2 regions of the Streptomyces sp. NPDC026062 genome follow, and region 1 is predicted to be linked to the other one. Evidence: predicted binding sites of a transcription regulator. Region 1 holds the regulator's gene; the other holds the start of a gene.

The links. Region 1 encodes HspR, which represses chaperone genes until heat shock. Its sites were predicted from a motif close to TTGAGNNNNNNNNNCTCAA; they were not measured.
Region 2: lon (endopeptidase La) is a predicted target of HspR. The motif match lies at 4,108-4,126, and genes of this name have one in related genera.

Annotation. Positions count from the first base shown of each region.
Region 1 covers NZ_JBVHOQ010000024.1:40,764-49,291, reverse strand. Annotated here, with positions in the region: gene clpB (ATP-dependent chaperone ClpB) at 1-2,294, opposite strand, end outside; gene ACZ4LX_RS22115 (pyridoxamine 5'-phosphate oxidase family protein) at 2,468-2,872, shown strand; gene ACZ4LX_RS22110 (hypothetical protein) at 2,904-3,770, opposite strand; gene ACZ4LX_RS22105 (Rieske (2Fe-2S) protein) at 3,966-4,286, opposite strand; gene ACZ4LX_RS22100 (helix-turn-helix transcriptional regulator) at 4,568-5,578, shown strand; gene ACZ4LX_RS22095 (LuxR C-terminal-related transcriptional regulator) at 5,768-6,787, shown strand; gene ACZ4LX_RS22090 (heat shock protein transcriptional repressor HspR) at 6,872-7,318, opposite strand; gene dnaJ (molecular chaperone DnaJ) at 7,320-8,516, opposite strand.
Region 2 covers NZ_JBVHOQ010000010.1:186,651-195,178, forward strand. Annotated here, with positions in the region: gene ACZ4LX_RS12075 (lysozyme) at 1-561, shown strand, start outside; gene ACZ4LX_RS12080 (polysaccharide deacetylase family protein) at 840-1,520, shown strand; gene lon (endopeptidase La) at 1,665-4,085, opposite strand; gene ACZ4LX_RS12090 (isochorismatase family protein) at 4,410-4,988, shown strand; gene ACZ4LX_RS12095 (RNA polymerase sigma factor) at 5,046-5,648, shown strand; gene ACZ4LX_RS12100 (hypothetical protein) at 5,645-6,604, shown strand; gene ACZ4LX_RS12105 (ATP-binding cassette domain-containing protein) at 6,615-7,391, shown strand; gene ACZ4LX_RS12110 (hypothetical protein) at 7,388-8,528, shown strand, end outside.

The DNA.
Region 1 (8,528 bases):
AGGTCGTCGAGCCGGTTGAGGAACTCCGGCTTGAACGACCCCCGTACGACGTCCAGGACCTGCCGCTTCTTCTCCTCGGGCTTGGTCAGGGGGTCGACCAGGTACTGGCTGCCGAGGTTGGACGTCAGGATCAGGATGGTGTTCCGGAAGTCCACCGTCCGGCCCTGCCCGTCGGTGAGACGGCCGTCGTCGAGGACCTGGAGCAGGATGTCGAAGACCTCGGGGTGGGCCTTCTCCACCTCGTCCAGCAGGACGACGCTGTACGGGCGGCGGCGGACCGCCTCGGTGAGCTGGCCGCCCTCCTCGTAGCCGACGTACCCGGGCGGGGCACCGACCAGCCGGGCCACGCTGTGCTTCTCGCTGTACTCGCTCATGTCGATGCGGACCATGGCCCGCTCGTCGTCGAAGAGGAAGTCCGCGAGCGCCTTCGCCAGCTCGGTCTTGCCGACACCGGTGGGGCCGAGGAAGAGGAACGACCCGGTGGGCCGGTCGGGGTCGGCGATTCCGGCCCGGGTGCGGCGCACCGCGTCCGAGACGGCCTGCACGGCCTCGGTCTGCCCGATCAGACGCCGGCCCAGCTCCTCCTCCATGCGCAGCAGCTTCTGGGTCTCGCCCTCCAGGAGACGGCCGGCCGGGATCCCGGTCCAGGCACCGACGACATCGGCGATGTCGTCCGGGCCGACCTCTTCCTTGACCAGGGTCTCCTTGGGCTCCTTCGCGGCTTCCTGCTCGGCCTCGGCGGCCTCGGCCAGCTCCCGCTCCAGGCCGGGGATCTCCCCGTACAGCAGCTTGGACGCGCTGTCGAAGTCACCGTCGCGCTGGGCCCGTTCGGCCTGTCCGCGCAGGTCGTCGAGGCGCTCCTTGAGCTCACCGACCCGGTTGAGGCCCTGCTTCTCCTTCTCCCAGCGGGCGTTGAGGCCGCGCAGCTCCTCCTCCTTGTCGGCGAGGTCGCGGCGCAGCTTCTCCAGCCGCTGCTTGGACGCGGTGTCGGACTCGTTCTTGAGGGCCAGCTCCTCCATGTGCAACCGGTCGACGGAGCGCTGGAGTTCGTCGATCTCCACGGGAGAGGAGTCGATCTCCATGCGCAGCCGCGAGGCCGCCTCGTCGACGAGGTCGATGGCCTTGTCGGGAAGGAAGCGCGAGGTGATGTAGCGGTCGGAGAGGGTCGCGGCGGCGACCAGCGAGGAGTCCGCGATCTGCACCTTGTGGTGGGCCTCGTAACGGCCCTTGAGCCCGCGCAGGATCGCGATGGTGTCCTCGACGGACGGCTCCGCCACGAGCACCTGCTGGAAGCGGCGCTCCAGGGCGGGGTCCTTCTCGATCCGCTCGCGGTACTCGTCGAGCGTGGTGGCACCGACCATCCGCAGCTCGCCGCGGGCCAGCATGGGCTTGAGCATGTTGCCCGCGTCCATGGCGGAGTCGCCTCCGGCGCCCGCGCCGACGACGGTGTGCAGCTCGTCGATGAACGTGATGATCTGGCCGTCGCTCTCCTTGATCTCGGAGAGGACGGTCTTCAGGCGCTCCTCGAACTCGCCCCGGTACTTCGCGCCCGCGACCATGGCGCCCAGGTCCAGCGAGACGAGCCGCTTGTTCTTCAGGGACTCGGGCACGTCGCCCTTGACGATGCGCTGGGCGAGCCCTTCGACGACGGCGGTCTTGCCGACGCCCGGCTCACCGATGAGCACCGGGTTGTTCTTGGTGCGGCGCGAGAGCACCTGGACGACGCGGCGGATCTCCTGGTCACGGCCGATGACCGGGTCGAGCTTGCCCTCGCGTGCGGCCGCTGTGAAGTCCGTACCGAATTTCTCCAGGGCCTTGTACTGGCCCTCCGGGTCCGGAGTGGTCACCCGGCGCCCTCCCCTGCTCTTCTCGAACGCGTCCAGCAGCTTCTTCGCGCTGGCACCCTGCCCGTCGAGGATCTCACCGGCACGGCCGCCCTTCGCCGCGATGCCGATGAGCAGGTGCTCGGTGGAGATGTAGTCGTCGCCGAGCTCCTTGGCCCGCCGGGCGGCGTCGTCGATGACGGCGAGCAGCTCGCGGTTGGGCTGGGGCGGGGCGACGGTCGAGCCGGTCACGCTGGGCTGGGCGCCCAGGAGCCGCTCGGTACCGGTGCGTACGGCGATCTGGTCCGCCTCCACGGCGGCCAGCAGATCGACAAGATTCTCGTTGTCCTCACCCGCGAGCAGCGCGAGCAGCAGATGCCCCGGGGTCAGATCGGCGTGCCCGTCCTTCACGGCCCTGCTGGTGGCCGCGTTGAGGGCGTCCCGGCTCCTGTTGGTCAGCTCGGCGTCCACGTCTGCTCTCTCCTCCTTGCGGTGACTGGCCTGTCCTCATTACTGACACGATCAACGTGCACAAAGTTGAGTCTATTCCACTCAAGGCGAAAAGGAAGACTTCCCCGCCGCCCTCCTCCTCCCGTCGTCCGCCCGCCGCCGCGAACCCGCCCCGGGCTGCCTACGCTGGCACCATGGCAGTCGACGTACGCAACCCCGGCCCGGAGTACCTCGCGTTCTGGCGCGAGTCCCATCTGTGCACCCTGACCACGCCCCGCCCCGACGGCACCCCGCACGTGGTGCCGGTGTGCGTGACGTACGACCCCGGGGCCGGCCTCGCCCGCGTCATCACCAACAGGAACAGCCGCAAGGTCGCCAACATCCTGGCCGCGGGCCCGGACGGCGCCCGCGTCGCCGCCTGTCAGGTGCACCGTGCCCGCTGGGCGACCCTGGAGGGCGTCGCCAGGGTCCGTACGGAGCAGGACAGGGTCGAGACCGCCGTACGCCTCCACATGGAGCGCTACGCGCGCACGCCGTCGCCCAACCCCGACCGGGTCGTCATCGAGATCACCCTGGACCGGGCGCTCGGCCGGGGATGACCAGAGCGGCTTTCCGGCCCGTCGCCCGCCGTCAGCTGCCGCCCTTCGCCCAGGGCTTGCGGGGCGGCACGGGCGGCGGCGCCATCGGCACGGGTGCCTGGGCCGGGAGCGCGACCGCGGTCTCCTCCTCGATCAGCGGGAAACCGTGCGGGAACGCCGCCTCCGGAGCGACCGCGCGTCCGTCGACGGCGACGTACAGCCCCTCCCGGGCCGCGGCGTGCAGCGCCTCCCGCAGGGCTCGCGGCGGCTCGGTCCGCATCACGGCCCTCTCCGTGTCGGCGGGACCGAAGCCCCTGACGAGGCCGGAGAGGAACTGCCCGACGAGTTCGGTGCCCCGCCGCTCGCGCAACATCACCCAGCCCAGGTAGAGGCCGGTGCCGTAGGCGAACACCGAGAGATACACGGCGTAGCTCCCGTCCCGCAGCACCATCCGGTGGGTCACCCGGGAGTACTCACCCCCGGTACGGATACGGCGGAACGCCGGCACGACCGGCAGCCGGCGCTCCCGTACGACCCTGGCGATCTCGGTGTACGCCGCTTCGGCGTGCGCCTCCCGGCCGGGCAGCAGGACCCGCCACTCACCGACCGGCTCGGCGATCCTCGACGCGAGGAGGACGGCGACGAAGGCGATCACGGCGATCTGCGCGCCGATCCCCATGATCCCGAGACCGCTCCGCGGATCACCGGCCAGGGCGACGAGCCCGGCGAAGCCGAAGAGGAGAAACACACCGAACGCCACGGCGGCGGCCCTCAGCCACACCGCCAGCAGGACCCTCCCGTTCACCGTGTCGTCGAAGGAGGCCTCCACCTCGCGATGGAGCAGCGTCCTGTCCAGGTACGCGGCGTCGCCGTCACGTCCGCGCCGGCCCGGCAGCTCTTCGACCTCGTGTCCGCTCATGAACGCCCCTTGGGCTGGAAGGGCGGAGCATGGAGGACCGTGGCCCCACTCGCACAGATGGCACGGTTTGACACCTTCTGCACTGCTCCGACCGGAATGTCTCCGGGAGAAGCACAACGGCGCCACCGTGTTCAGGTCACGGTGGCGCCGTTGTGTGGGGGAGTGTCTGAGCGACGTGGAACGACGGGGGATCGCTCAGGCACTTCGGGGGGTGGCGGAGATGGTTTCGGGCTCGAACAGCTGGTGATCACGCTGTGCGAGGTTCACAAAGATCATGTCGTACCGAATGGCGCAGCGCACGGGCTGTGGCGCCCCGCGCGGCTTGCGGAGGCAGCGGTAGGCCCGCAGTTCACCGTCGTCCTCACGGGCGACGACGACCGGGTCGCCGAACAGAGTGACCATCAACGAATCACCACGATGAGGAAGCGCCGTGACGAGGTCGATGAAATGCCACCCTGAGCGGTAGGCGGTTGCCATCTCGCGCCGGAAGGTCCGGTCGTCCGGCGGCGTGGTCACACTTCTGCCCGGTTCACCACGGAATTGCCCCACCCGACATCGGACTGGTGCAGGTCGGCGGGGGCGGCCTGCACATTGCCCCACCCGACGTCCGGCGGAGAGACATGTGCCACGAGCAGCAGTGCAGCAGCCGCGACCACAGTGCCAAGCACTGAGCGAAGCATTCTCTTGTACATAGTCGGCTTCGTCCTCACTTGATGAATTCCTCTCCCCCGCTCCACAAGAGACGATGGCTCATTCGGACACGTCAAAGCCACAGGATCGATGCATCATGTTCCTGAATGTTCAGGACCCTGGGGGGTGGAGTTTTGCCTATAACAGATACGAAACCGACACATACTCACTCGGTCACGAACCTATGCACCGATGGAGTCAGGCTGTACGCGGCCGCCCTGAGCGTCGGACGCATCGCGCGCGCCGAGGTGGGACCGGCGCCCTGCCTCGTCGACTTCGGTCTGCTGCTGCCCGACCCGGACGACGCCTCGTGGCTCCGTCCGGTTCCGCCCTCCGCAGCACTGGCACAGCGGCTTCACCCACTGGAACGTGAGATCCAGGACCGCAGACGCACGTCCCTGGAACTGGCCGACGCGTTCGAACCGTTCATGGCCATCAGCGCCCAGAGCCCCTCGCCCACCCACGCCATCACGGTGCTGGAAGGCATCGACCGGATCAACGCGGCCCTCGACCTGGCCATCGCCGAGAGCCGGACCGAGGTGCTGACCGTCCAGCCCGGGGGCAAACGCAGCGAGGAGATCCTGGGAGAAGCGCTGACCCGCAGCAAACCTCTCATAGATTCCGGTATCAGCGTCCGCACCCTGTACCAGCACACGGTCAGGCACAGCCAGCGCACCTTCGCCTACGTCGACCTGATGGCCGGCGCCCGGATGGAGATCCGTACGCTCGAAGAACTCATCGAGCGTCTCATCGTCTGCGACGACACCGTCGCCTTCATCCCGGTCCGGGACGATCCGCCCATCGCCCTCGAACTGAGGCACCCCGGCCTGGTCGCCTACCTGACGAAGGTGTTCGAGCAACTGTGGCGCAGGGCCGTCCCCTTGAACGAGGCGGCTCCGTACGATCCGGCCCGCGACGGCATCACCGGCGTCCAGCGCGCCATCGCCACGCTGCTGGTGGAGGGACATGTCGACGAGGCGATCGCCCGCAGACTCGGCATGAACGTCCGCACCTGCCGGGCTCACGTCGCCAAACTGTCCGCCGTGCTGGGAAGCACCAGCCGCGCCCAACTCGGCTATCTGATCGCCCAGTCAGGAATCCTCGATGAGGATTCCTGACCGGGCCGGCCCCAAAAGACCCCCGCATCCCCGGGCCGATCGGGCACAGCCACACAACGGGGGAGAGTATGGCCGCGCCCTGTGATCAGCCGAGGGAGTTCCCGGCTCCCTCGACACGCCCAGAGTGGCCCGCGGACTCCGCTTCCGCCACCGTCATCTTGCTGCACTGCCAAAAGTGGGGGGTCCCGAATGGGCAGGGATGAGGACAGACCGGCCCACACGCACGGGGCCCGCGAGCTGTGCGACGTGGCGGTCAGGATCTACACCGAGGCACTGCGCGCCGGACGGATACCCCGCGCCGCGCTGGAACCCGCGCCCTGCCTGGTCGAGCTGGCCCTGGTGCACCCCGATCCCCAGGACCCCGCCTGGATACGTCCGGTACCGCCTTCCGCGGCCCTCTCCCACCTGCTGCAGCCCGTCATGCGCGAGATCCACGAGCGCATCAGGCTCTCCGCCGCACTGGCGGACTCGCTGGCCCCGCTGGCATCCGTCGCCAGCACCGACCCCAACCTGGCCATCACCGTCCTCGAAGGCATCCCGCTGATCGAGGCGACCATCGAGAACGCCCTGGACGGCGCGCGGGAGGAGATCCTGACGCTCCAGCCGGGAAGCAGCCGCCCGGCGGAACAGCTCAAGAAGGCGCTGGCACGGGCCCTGTCCACGGTCGAGCGCGGCACCACCATGCGCCACATCTACCAGCACCCGGCCCGCTACAGCCCGTCCATCAAGGCGTATCTGGGAGAACTGCCACCCGGCCACATCCAGGTCCGCACCATCGAGCAGACCGTCGAGCGGCTCTTCGTCTTCGACCGTACGGTGGCCTTCATCCCCGCGAACGCCAAGCGCGACGTGGCCCTGGAGATCCGCCACCCCGCGCTCGTCCGCTACCTGATCCAGGTGTACGAGGTCCTGTGGGCCCAGGCCACCCCCCTCACCGAAGCCCTGAGGGCGACCCCGGCGAGCACCTCCGTCACCGCCGTCCAGCAGAGCATCGCGCGCCTGCTCGTCGACGGACATGTGGACCAGGTGGTGGCCGGCAAACTCGGTATCAGCGTCCGCACCTGCCGCGCCCACATCGCCAGGCTCATGCGGACCCTCAACGCCACCAGCCGCACCCAGCTGGGCGCCTTACTGGTCCAGTCGGGCATCGCCGAGCAGACACCGCGGCACACGACGGAGGAGCCCGCCACCCCTGGCGTTCCGGGGTGACGGGCTCCTCCGTCGTACATTCGCAGGTCCTGCCGGCCCGCCGGGCGTTCGGACCTGTAGGTCCTGCCGGCCCGCCGGGCTCCCTCAGTCCTTCGGCCGCTTCGGCCGCCAGACCACCAGGGCGCTCGTCTGCTGCACGTCCTGGTACGGCACCAGGTCGCGCCGGTACGAGGCGTGCACCTGCGCCTCGCGCTGCTGCATGGCCACCGCCGCCCCGTCCACGGCCGCCGAGAGTTCGGCGACACGCTGCTGAAGGGCCGCGACCTGGTTCTCCAGCTCGATGATGCGCTTGATGCCGGCCAGGTTGATGCCCTCGTCCTGCGACAGCTGCTGCACGGTGCGCAGCAGCTCGATGTCACGGGCCGAGTAGCGACGTCCGCGTCCGGCCGTGCGGTCGGGCGAGACCAGGCCGAGGCGGTCGTACTGGCGCAGCGTCTGGGGATGCAGGCCCGAGAGCTGGGCCGCGATCGAGATCACGTACACCGGGGATTCATCGGTGAGTTCGTACGGATTACGTCGTCGGCCGTCCACCTCAAGCTCCCTTCGCTGCCTGGAACAGCTCAGTCCGCGGGTTCTCGTCCGCGGTCGCCTTGCGGTAGGCCTCCAGGGCGTCCCGGGCCTCCGGGCCCAGGTCCTTGGGGACCGCCACCTCGACGGTGACCAGCAGGTCGCCGCGGGTGCCGTCCTTGCGGACCGCGCCCTTGCCCCTGGCCCGCATGGTGCGCCCGCCCGGCGTACCGGCCGGAAGCTTCAGGGTGACCGGCGGTCCGCCGAGCGTGGGGACCTTCACCTCGCCGCCGAGCGCCGCCTCCGTGAAGGTGACGGGCACGGTGACGGTGAGGTTGTCGCCCTTGCGGCCGAAGACCGGGTGGGCGTCGACATGGACGACGACATAGAGGTCGCCGGCCGGTCCGCCGCGCTCGCCCGGGGCACCCTTGCCGCGCAGCCGGATCCGCTGGCCGTCGAGGACGCCCGCCGGAATCCGTACCTGCATGGTGCGCGACGACTTCGCCCGGCCGCTGCCCTTGCAGACCTCGCAGGGGTCCTGGGCGATGAGGCCCCGGCCCTTGCAGTCCACACAGGGATCGGTGAGCGAGAACCCGCCGCCGCTGCCGCGCGAGACCTGGCCGGTACCGACGCAGGTCGGGCAGACCCTGGGGGTGCCGTTCTTGTCGCCGGTGCCGGAGCACGCCTTGCAGGGCGCCTGGCTGGACATCCGCAGCGGGACCGTGGCCCCGTCCACCGCCTCGGTGAAGCTGAGCGTCACCTCGGACTCGATGTCCTGGCCGCGGCGCGGCTGCACCCGTGTGCCGGTACCGCCGCCGCCCCGGTTGAAGAGGCCGCCGAAGACGTCTCCCAGACCACCACCACCGCCGCCGAAACCGCCGGCGCCGCCCTGGCCGCCCCCGCCCGGGGTACCTCCGAAGAGGTCCCCCAGGTCGAAGTTGAAGTTGCCCTGGGCGCCGCCGGGTCCGGCGCGGTAGCCGCCGTTGCCGAAGAGGGCGCGCGCCTCGTCGTACTCCTTGCGCTTCTTGGCGTCACCGAGGATGTCGTTCGCCTCGGAGATCTCCTTGAAGCGCTCCTCCGCCTTGTCGTTGCCCTTGTTGGCGTCCGGGTGGAACTCGCGGGCGAGCTTCCGGTACGCCTTCTTGATCTCGGCGTCGGTGGCGTCCTTGGGGACGCCGAGAACCTTGTAGTAGTCCTTCTCGACGAAGTCCTTCGTACTCATCGACGTCCCTCC
Region 2 (8,528 bases), on a different contig from region 1:
AGTGGCGTGAAGTGGGCCTACACCAAGGCCACCGAGGGCACGTACTACACGAACCCCTACTTCGCGCAGCAGTACAACGGCTCGTACAACGTCGGGATGATCCGGGGCTCGTACCACTTCGCCACCCCGGACACGACCAGCGGCGCCACCCAGGCCAACTACTTCGTGGACCACGGCGGCGGCTGGTCCAAGGACGGCAAGACGCTGCCGGGCGTGCTCGACATCGAGTGGAACCCGTACGGTGCGCAGTGCTACGGCAAGACCGCGGCCGGAATGGTCTCCTGGATACGCGACTTCGTGAACACCTACAAGGCGCGCACCGGGCGCGACGCGGTCATATACACCGCGACCAGCTGGTGGCAGGCCTGCACCGGCAACAACGCGAGTTTCGGCACCACCAACCCCCTCTGGGTGGCCCGCTACAACACCACGGTCGGCACCCTTCCGGCCGGCTGGGGCTTCTACACGATCTGGCAGTACACCTCGTCCGGCCCCACGGTCGGCGACCACAACCACTTCAACGGCGCCCTCGACCGCGTACAGGCGCTGGCCAACGGCTAGCCACCCGCAGCCCCTTCCGCGCAGAGCCCGGTGACGCACCCCGTCGCCGGGCTTCGCCGCGCTCAGGGCTCTGACCAGGAACGAAGCCCCTCATCGGCTCCACCCACCCCCATATACACGGCATGTATACGCGCTATGTATAGTCCTCGCAGTCGCACATAAGTGCGGTGTAAGCGACTAGGGAGTTACCTGCCGTGCCCAGTAGGACGAAGTCGATCGGTTCCGGGTTCGCCGTCGCTCTTGTGACAGCGCTCACGCTGACACTGAGCGGCTGCTCGATGGAGACCACGGCCCCCGGATCCGCCCGCGGCGACGCCGGCTCGGACGCCAAGGGGGCGTTCGGACCGGTGGACTGCCGCGAGGCGAAGTGCATAGCCCTCACGTTCGACGCGGGCCCGGCCGAGGACACCCCCCATCTGCTGGACATCCTCAAGAAGGAGAAGGTCCACGCGACCTTCTTCCTGCTGGGCAAGAACCACGTCAAGAAGCACCCCGAGACCGTCCGCCGCATCGCGGCGGAGGGGCACGAGGTGGCCAACCACACCTGGTCGCACGAGATCCTGACGGACAAGAAGCCCGACGAGATACGCGCCGAGCTGGAGAAGACACAGGACGCGATCGAGGCGATCACCGGCAAGAAGCCCCGGCTGATGCGCCCGCCGCAGGGCCGCACCGACGACACGGTCTCCGGGATCAGCAAGGACCTGGGCCTGTCGCAGATCCTGTGGAGCGCCACCGCCAAGGACTACTCGACGACCGACTCCGCGCTGATCAAGAAGCGGATACTCGACCAGGCGAGCAAGGACGGCATCATCCTGCTGCACGACATCTACAAGGGATCGGTGCCCGCGGTGCCCGGCATCATCAAGGAGCTGAAGAAGCGCGGCTACACCTTCGTGACGGTGCCCCAGCTGATGGCACCCGCCGAGCCGGTGCCGGGGACCATCTACCGCCCCTGACCGGCCGATCCGGTAGCCACCGCTCACCCGGAGACCTGGCCCGCCGCCCGCCGCTCACGCGGAACGGCCCGCCTCCCCACGAGGGGGAGACGGGCCGTCCGTACCGGCCGTGTCCGTGGCGCCGCGCCCGTCACTGCGTGACACCTACGCCGCGGCCGGGATCCTCCGCTCCGCCGGGGCCGAAGCCGGGGCGAGGGCGATCTCCAGGACCTGGCGGACGTCCGTGACCGGGTGGACCTCCAGCGTGTCCAGCACCTCGGCGGGGACGTCGTCCAGGTCGGCCTCGTTGCGCTGGGGGATCACCACGGTGGTGATGCCCGCGCGGTGGGCGGCCAGCAGCTTCTGCTTCAGGCCACCGATCGGCAGCACCCGTCCGGTCAGCGACACCTCACCGGTCATCGCCACGTCCGTACGGACCAGCCGTCCGGAGAGCAGCGAGGCCAGTGCGGTCGTCAGGGTGATGCCCGCACTCGGGCCGTCCTTGGGGACCGCGCCCGCCGGGAAGTGGATGTGCACGCCCCGGTCCTTGAGATCGGCGACCGGCAGTTCCAGCTCCGCGCCGTGCGAACGCAGGAAGCTCAGCGCGATCTGCGCGGACTCCTTCATGACGTCGCCGAGCTGGCCCGTGAGGGTCAGTCCGGACGCCCCGGTCTCCGGGTCGGCGAGCGACGCCTCCACGAAGAGCACGTCACCGCCCGCCCCGGTCACCGCGAGCCCGGTGGCCACGCCCGGCACCGCCGTGCGGCGCTCCGCCGGGTCCTGGGCGGACTCGGGGACGTGGTGCGGCCGGCCGATGAGACCGCGCAGGTCCGCGTCGGTGACCGTGAACGGCAGTTCGCGGTCCCCCAGTTCGTGCTGGGCCGCGACCTTGCGCAGCAGCCGGGCGACGGAACGCTCCAGGTTCCGGACACCGGCCTCCCTCGTGTACTCGCCGGCCAGCTTGCGCAGCGCGGACTCGTCGAGGGTCACCTCGGCCGGCTCCAGACCGGCCCGCTCCAGCTGACGCGGGAGCAGGTGGTCGCGGGCGATGACGACCTTCTCGTCCTCGGTGTAGCCGTCGAGCCTGACCAGCTCCATCCGGTCGAGCAGGGCCTCCGGGATGGCGTCCAGGACGTTGGCGGTGGCGAGGAAGACGACGTCGCTGAGGTCGAGTTCGACCTCCAGGTAGTGGTCGCGGAAGGTGTGGTTCTGCGCCGGGTCGAGCACTTCGAGGAGGGCCGCGGCGGGGTCGCCGCGGAAGTCGGAGCCGACCTTGTCGATCTCGTCGAGCAGGACGACCGGGTTCATCGAACCGGCCTCCTTGATCGCCCGGACGATACGGCCCGGGAGCGCGCCGACGTACGTACGCCGGTGGCCCCGGATCTCCGCCTCGTCCCGGACACCACCGAGCGCGACCCGGACGAACTTGCGCCCCATGGCGTGCGCCACGGATTCGCCGAGCGAGGTCTTGCCGACCCCGGGCGGCCCGACCAGGGCCAGCACCGCGCCGCCGCGCCGTCCGCCGACTACGCCCAGCCCCCGGTCGGCGCGCCGCTTGCGCACCGCGAGGTACTCGGTGATGCGTTCCTTCACGTCCTGGAGGCCCGCGTGCTCGGCGTCGAGGATCTCCCGGGCGCCCTTGATGTCGTACGCGTCCTCGGTCCGCTCGGTCCACGGCAGTTCGAGGACGGTGTCGAGCCAGGTCCTGATCCAGGAGCCCTCCGGGCTCTGGTCGGAGGAACGCTCCAGCTTGTCGACCTCCTTGAGCGCGGCCTCGCGGACGTGGCCGGGAAGGTCGGCGGCCTCGACACGGGCCCGGTAGTCGTCGGACTCGTCCTCCGGGTCGCCGTTGAGCTCGGAGAGCTCCTTGCGCACGGCGTCGAGCTGGCGCCTCAGCAGGAACTCACGCTGCTGCTTGTCGACGCCCTCCTGGACGTCCTTGGCGATGGACTCGGCGACGTCCTGCTCGGCGAGGTGCTCGCCGAGCCACTGGATGGCGAGCTTCAGCCGGACGACCGGGTCGGACGTCTCCAGCAGCCGCACCTTCTGGGCCGTGGTGAGGAAGGGGGAGTAGCCGGAGTTGTCGGCGAGCGCGGAGACGTCCTCGATCTGCTGGACGCGGTCCACGACCTGCCAGGCACCGCGCTTCTTCAGCCAGCTGGTGGCGAGCGCCTTGTACTCCTTGACCAGCTCGGCGGCGGCTCCAGGGAGGGGCTCGGGGACGGACACGTCGACCCGGGTCCCTTCCACCCAGAGCGCGGCACCGGGGCCGCTGGTCCCGGCTCCGATCCGCACCCGCCCACGACCGCGGATGAGTGCGCCGGGATCGCCGTCGGAGAGCCGTCCGACCTGCTCGACGGTGCCGATGACACCGATGCCGGTGTACGAACCGTCGATGCGCGGGACGAGCAGCACCTCGGGCTTGCCACCGCTCTCACCGGCCGCGGCCTGGGCCGCCTCGACGGCCGCGCGCACCTCGGTGTCGGACAGATCCAGCGGAACGACCATTCCGGGCAGCACGACCTCGTCGTCGAGCGGCAGCACAGGCAGGGTCAGCGGTGTGACGGCGTTGGACTCAGTAGCCATGATCTCCCCTTCGGCATTCAAGTTGAGCTATGAAGACTCAATGCTTGTGAGCCGCTTAATGTTCCCCGGGGTGTGTTCGCTGTGAGCGATCACGGGACGGCTGTCGCCGCGTGCCGTGCCCCGGGCCGCTGCCCTGGGTGTCTGCCCCGGGTGTCCGCCCTGGGTGTCTGCCTCGGGTGTCCTGCCTGGGGCCACGTCTGTGTGCAACGCCGGGCACGGCCGTCGTAGTCCCCGCGAGCGACCGCACTGCCTCCCGCCTCTGCGCCTGCACCCTTTGCGGGAAAACCCGTGGAGGCCCGCGGCGGCGCCGGACAGGATGGCGCCATGAACGCTTCCCCGCCGCCCTCGCATGCCCTGCTCGTCGTGGACGTACAGAAGGCCGGGGTGACCGGGGACAGGGCGGTTCCCGGCGCGGCCGTGCTGCTGGAGCGGACCTCGGAGCTCATCGCGCGGGCACGGCGGAGCGGCGCGCTCGTCGTCCACCTCCAGAACGACGGCGCACCCGGCGCGGGCGACGAGCCCCACACACCGGGCTGGGCGCTCCATCTGCCGGTCGCGGCGGGGCGCACGGAGTCCGTGATCCGCAAGACCCGGGACGACGGCTTCGCGGGGACATCGCTGGGCCCCTTGCTGAGCGGGGCGGGCGTGGAGGCGGTCGCCGTGTGCGGCGTGATGTCGGAGATGTGCGTGCAGGCGACGGCCCGTACCGCCCTGGCCCTGGGCTACCGGGTCGTCCTCCCGTACGACGCCCATGCGACGCAGGACATCCCGGCAGCTCCCGGGATCAGCGAGGCGGTCCCGGCCGCCGTGGTGTCCCGGGTCGCCGCGTGGGCCATCAGCGCGGACGCGGACGTCACGACGGCCGCCGCCGACGTGACGTTCGCGGCGCCGCCGAACGTGTAGCCGCAGCCACTCGTCAGCGCGTGAACCGATCCGCGCCCGGCCGCCGATAGAAGAGGTGTGAGCCACTTGCACCCCTCGGGGGACGACCGGAACGACGAGGCGCTGCTGCGTGCCGTCGCGCGGGGGGACACGAGCGCGCTGGCCGCGCTCTACGACCGGCACGCCGGCTGGCTGCTGGCCCGGCTGAACCGGCGGTGCCCGGACCCCGAGACCGTACGGGAGGTGCTCCAGGACACCTTCGTCACCGCCTGGCGCTCCGCCGGTACGCACCGGGGCGCCGAGGCCGGCGGCTGGCTCTGGGTGATCGCTGCCCGCCGGCTGGTCGACGCGCAGCGGACCCGCGCCAGGACGGAGCGCGCGACGCAGGCCGAGTACGCCGGCGGCGCGGAGCGGGCGGACGCCGTGCCGTCCGCCGAGGACCGGGTCCTGGCCGGTCTGGAGTACGGGGACGTGGGCGCCGCGCTCGGCCGGATCTCGCCCGAGCTCCGGGAGGTCCTTCGGGCGACGGTCATCGACGGCCTGACGACCCGGGAGGCGGCCCGGCTGCTCGGCATACCCGAGGGGACGGTCAAGACCCGTGCCCTGCGGGCCCGGCGCGAGCTGCGGACGGCACTGGACCGGCTGGTTGTGGAGAACGGTCCGTTGGGAGGCACGGCATGACGGCCTGGCATGTGGGAGACGAACTGGCCCGGCGGTACGCGGCGGGGACCGCCGCCGAGACCGACGCCTGGTCCCTGGAGAAGCACGTCGAGGCGTGTGCGCTCTGCGCGGACCGGGTGTCCGCGGCGGTACGCAGCCGGGGGGCTGCGGCACCGCTGCTGGAGGGGGTGCGCGCGGCCGTGCTCGAAGCCGCGGCGGCACAGCCGGTGCGGGGGCGGGCGTGGCGGCCGGCCGGGAGGCGCGCCTGGCGGCGGACCCGGGTGCGGGGGCGGGCGTGGGGCCTTGCCCGGGGGCGAGGGCGTCCGGGGGTGCCGGGACCGGGGCCCGGCACCCGGACCGGGCGGCTGCTGTGGGCTGCCGGGCCCGCCCTGCGCGGGGCGTGGGCCGCTGCGCTGGCGCTGGTCGCGCTCGGGGCCGTCGCACTGGCGTACGCGGGCGGGCTCGGCGGCTCGGTTCGGCCGCTGCTCCTTGTCGTCGCGCCGGTGCTGCCGCTGGCCGGGGTCGGTGTCTCGTACGGGCGCTCCGCCGACCCGATGCACGAGATCACCGCGACGACTCCGGTCGGCGGGCTCCGGCTGCTGCTGATCAGGACCGCCGCGGTGCTCGCGGTGACCGTCCCGGTGCTTGCCCTCGCCTGGGCGGTACTGCCCGCCTCGGCTGCCGGCCCGGGCGTCGTGGCGTGGCTGCTGCCGGGCCTCGCCATGACGCTGGCCGCACTGGCGCTCGGCTCGTACGTCGGCTGCCGCACCGGTGCCTCGTCGGTCGCCGTGTGCTGGGCCGTCGCCGTCGTCGTACCGGTCTTCACCACCCTGCCATCGGATCTCGCCGCGCCGGGAACGGCCGCCCGCTACTTCGCGGGGCCCGCCGCCCAGGGCGCCTGGGCTGCCGCGGCCGTGCTCTGCGCCGGTCTGCTGGCGCTGCGCCGCAGATCCTTCGACCATCTGGAGAACTCGTGAGCGTGATCGCGTGAACAGCACCGTAAGAGTGACGGGCCTGACGGTCCGGCATCGCCGTACGACCGCCCTGGACGCCGTCGATCTCGACTTCGCGCCCGGTGTGCACGGTCTCCTCGGGCCGAACGGAGCCGGTAAGACGTCGCTGATCAGAGTGGTGTCCACGGCCACCGCACCGGCCTCCGGGCGGGTCGAGCTGCTGGGCAGCGACGTGGGGGCGGCCTCGGACCATCGCAGCCGCGCGGCGGTCCGCCGCAGGCTGGGCTATCTGCCGCAGGAGTTCGGCTACTACCCGGGCTTCACCGTCCGCGAGTTCGTCGCCTATGTGGCGTGGCTCAAGGAAATGGACGGCGCGCTGATCGCGGGAGCCGTGGAGCGCGCGGTGGACCGGGTGGGTCTGACGGACCGGATCGATGCCCGGATGAAGACCCTGTCGGGCGGCATGGTCCGGCGCGTGGGCATCGCGCAGGCGATCGTCAACGAGCCGGAGCTGCTGCTGCTCGACGAGCCGACCGCCGGCCTCGACCCCGAGCAGCGGGTGGAGTTCCGCGCGCTGATGCGGGAGCTCGGCGAACAGGCCACGGTCATTCTCTCCACGCACCTCGTCGAGGATGTGGTCACGGCCTGCGCCGATGTGACGCTGGTCGAGGCGGGCCGGATCGCGTACCGGGGGACGACGGCCGAGCTGACGGCCCTCGGCGGCACGGGGGACCGGCTCGACGGCAGCCCCATCGAGCGCGGCTACACCGCCGCGCTGCACACCCACCGTGCGACGGCGGCCGTCCGATGACGACGACCGGAACCCCCGCTGCCCGGACAGCGGAGACGCAGGAGCCGGGCACCTCCGGGCCCGGCCCGCGGCAGGACGCCTCCGGGCCCGCCCGCTCCCCCGCCGCCGCACACCGGCCGACGTTCCCCGCCGTGCACCGGCCGACGTTCCTCGCCCTGCGGACCGAGCTGCGCCGGGGCATCGCGCCGTGGACCGGTGCCGGTACGACGGTCGTCGTCGCCGTCACCATGGCGGCCAAGGCCGACACCTGGCAGGGGAGCTGGGGCGAGACCCAGGGGCTGCTGCACTCCGCCGCCACCCTGCTCGTCGGTCCGCTGGTGGCGGCGGCCTCCTGCTGGCAGGGCGCCCGCGAGCACCGGCGCTCGACCACCGGACTCTGGCTCTCCACGCCGCGTGCGAGGTCCGCGCGGGCCCTGGTGGCCGCACTGCCGCTCGCGCTCTGGGCGGTCGCCGGGTATCTCGTCACGCTGGCCGCCTCGCTGCTGGCCACCTGGCCGTACGCCGGAGGCGGAAGCCCGTTCCCGTCCTTCGCCGTCGCGGACAGTGCCTTCCTGGTCTCCGTCGGTCTGGTCGGATTCGTCGTCGGGCAGCGCTGCCCGTGGCGGCTGGCCCCGCCCGTTCTCGCCGCGCTGCTGTACCTCGTGCTGGGCGTGCCCAGCTACTCCGACTCCTCGGCCCAGTTCCTCGACCCGGCCGTGCAGTACGCGCTCGACGGGGCGCTGCCCGTGTGGTGGTTCGCCCCGGCGATGGCGGCGTGGACCGGGGGCCTCGCCCTGACCGCGCTGGTCGCCCATGCGGCGCGGCGACGCCTCCTCGCCGTCGTACCGCTCGCCGTCGCGGCCGCGGTCGCCCCGCTGATCGTGCACGCCGGTCCCGGACTGCTGCGGGAGGACCCGGCCACGACACGGTTCGTCTGCACGGACGGACCCACTCGGCTCTGCCTGACCGCGTACGACGAGTCACTGCTGCCGCAGGTCTCCCGGGCACTGTCCGGACTGTTCGGGCGGCTGGAGGGGGTACCGGGGGCACCGGTCCGCTATGTGAACCGGGACCCGGCCCACGGTCCCGGCGAGGTCCGGGTACCGAGGCCCGACACCAACTGGTACCTCCTCCGAGGGCGGCTCCAGCACGCGGACG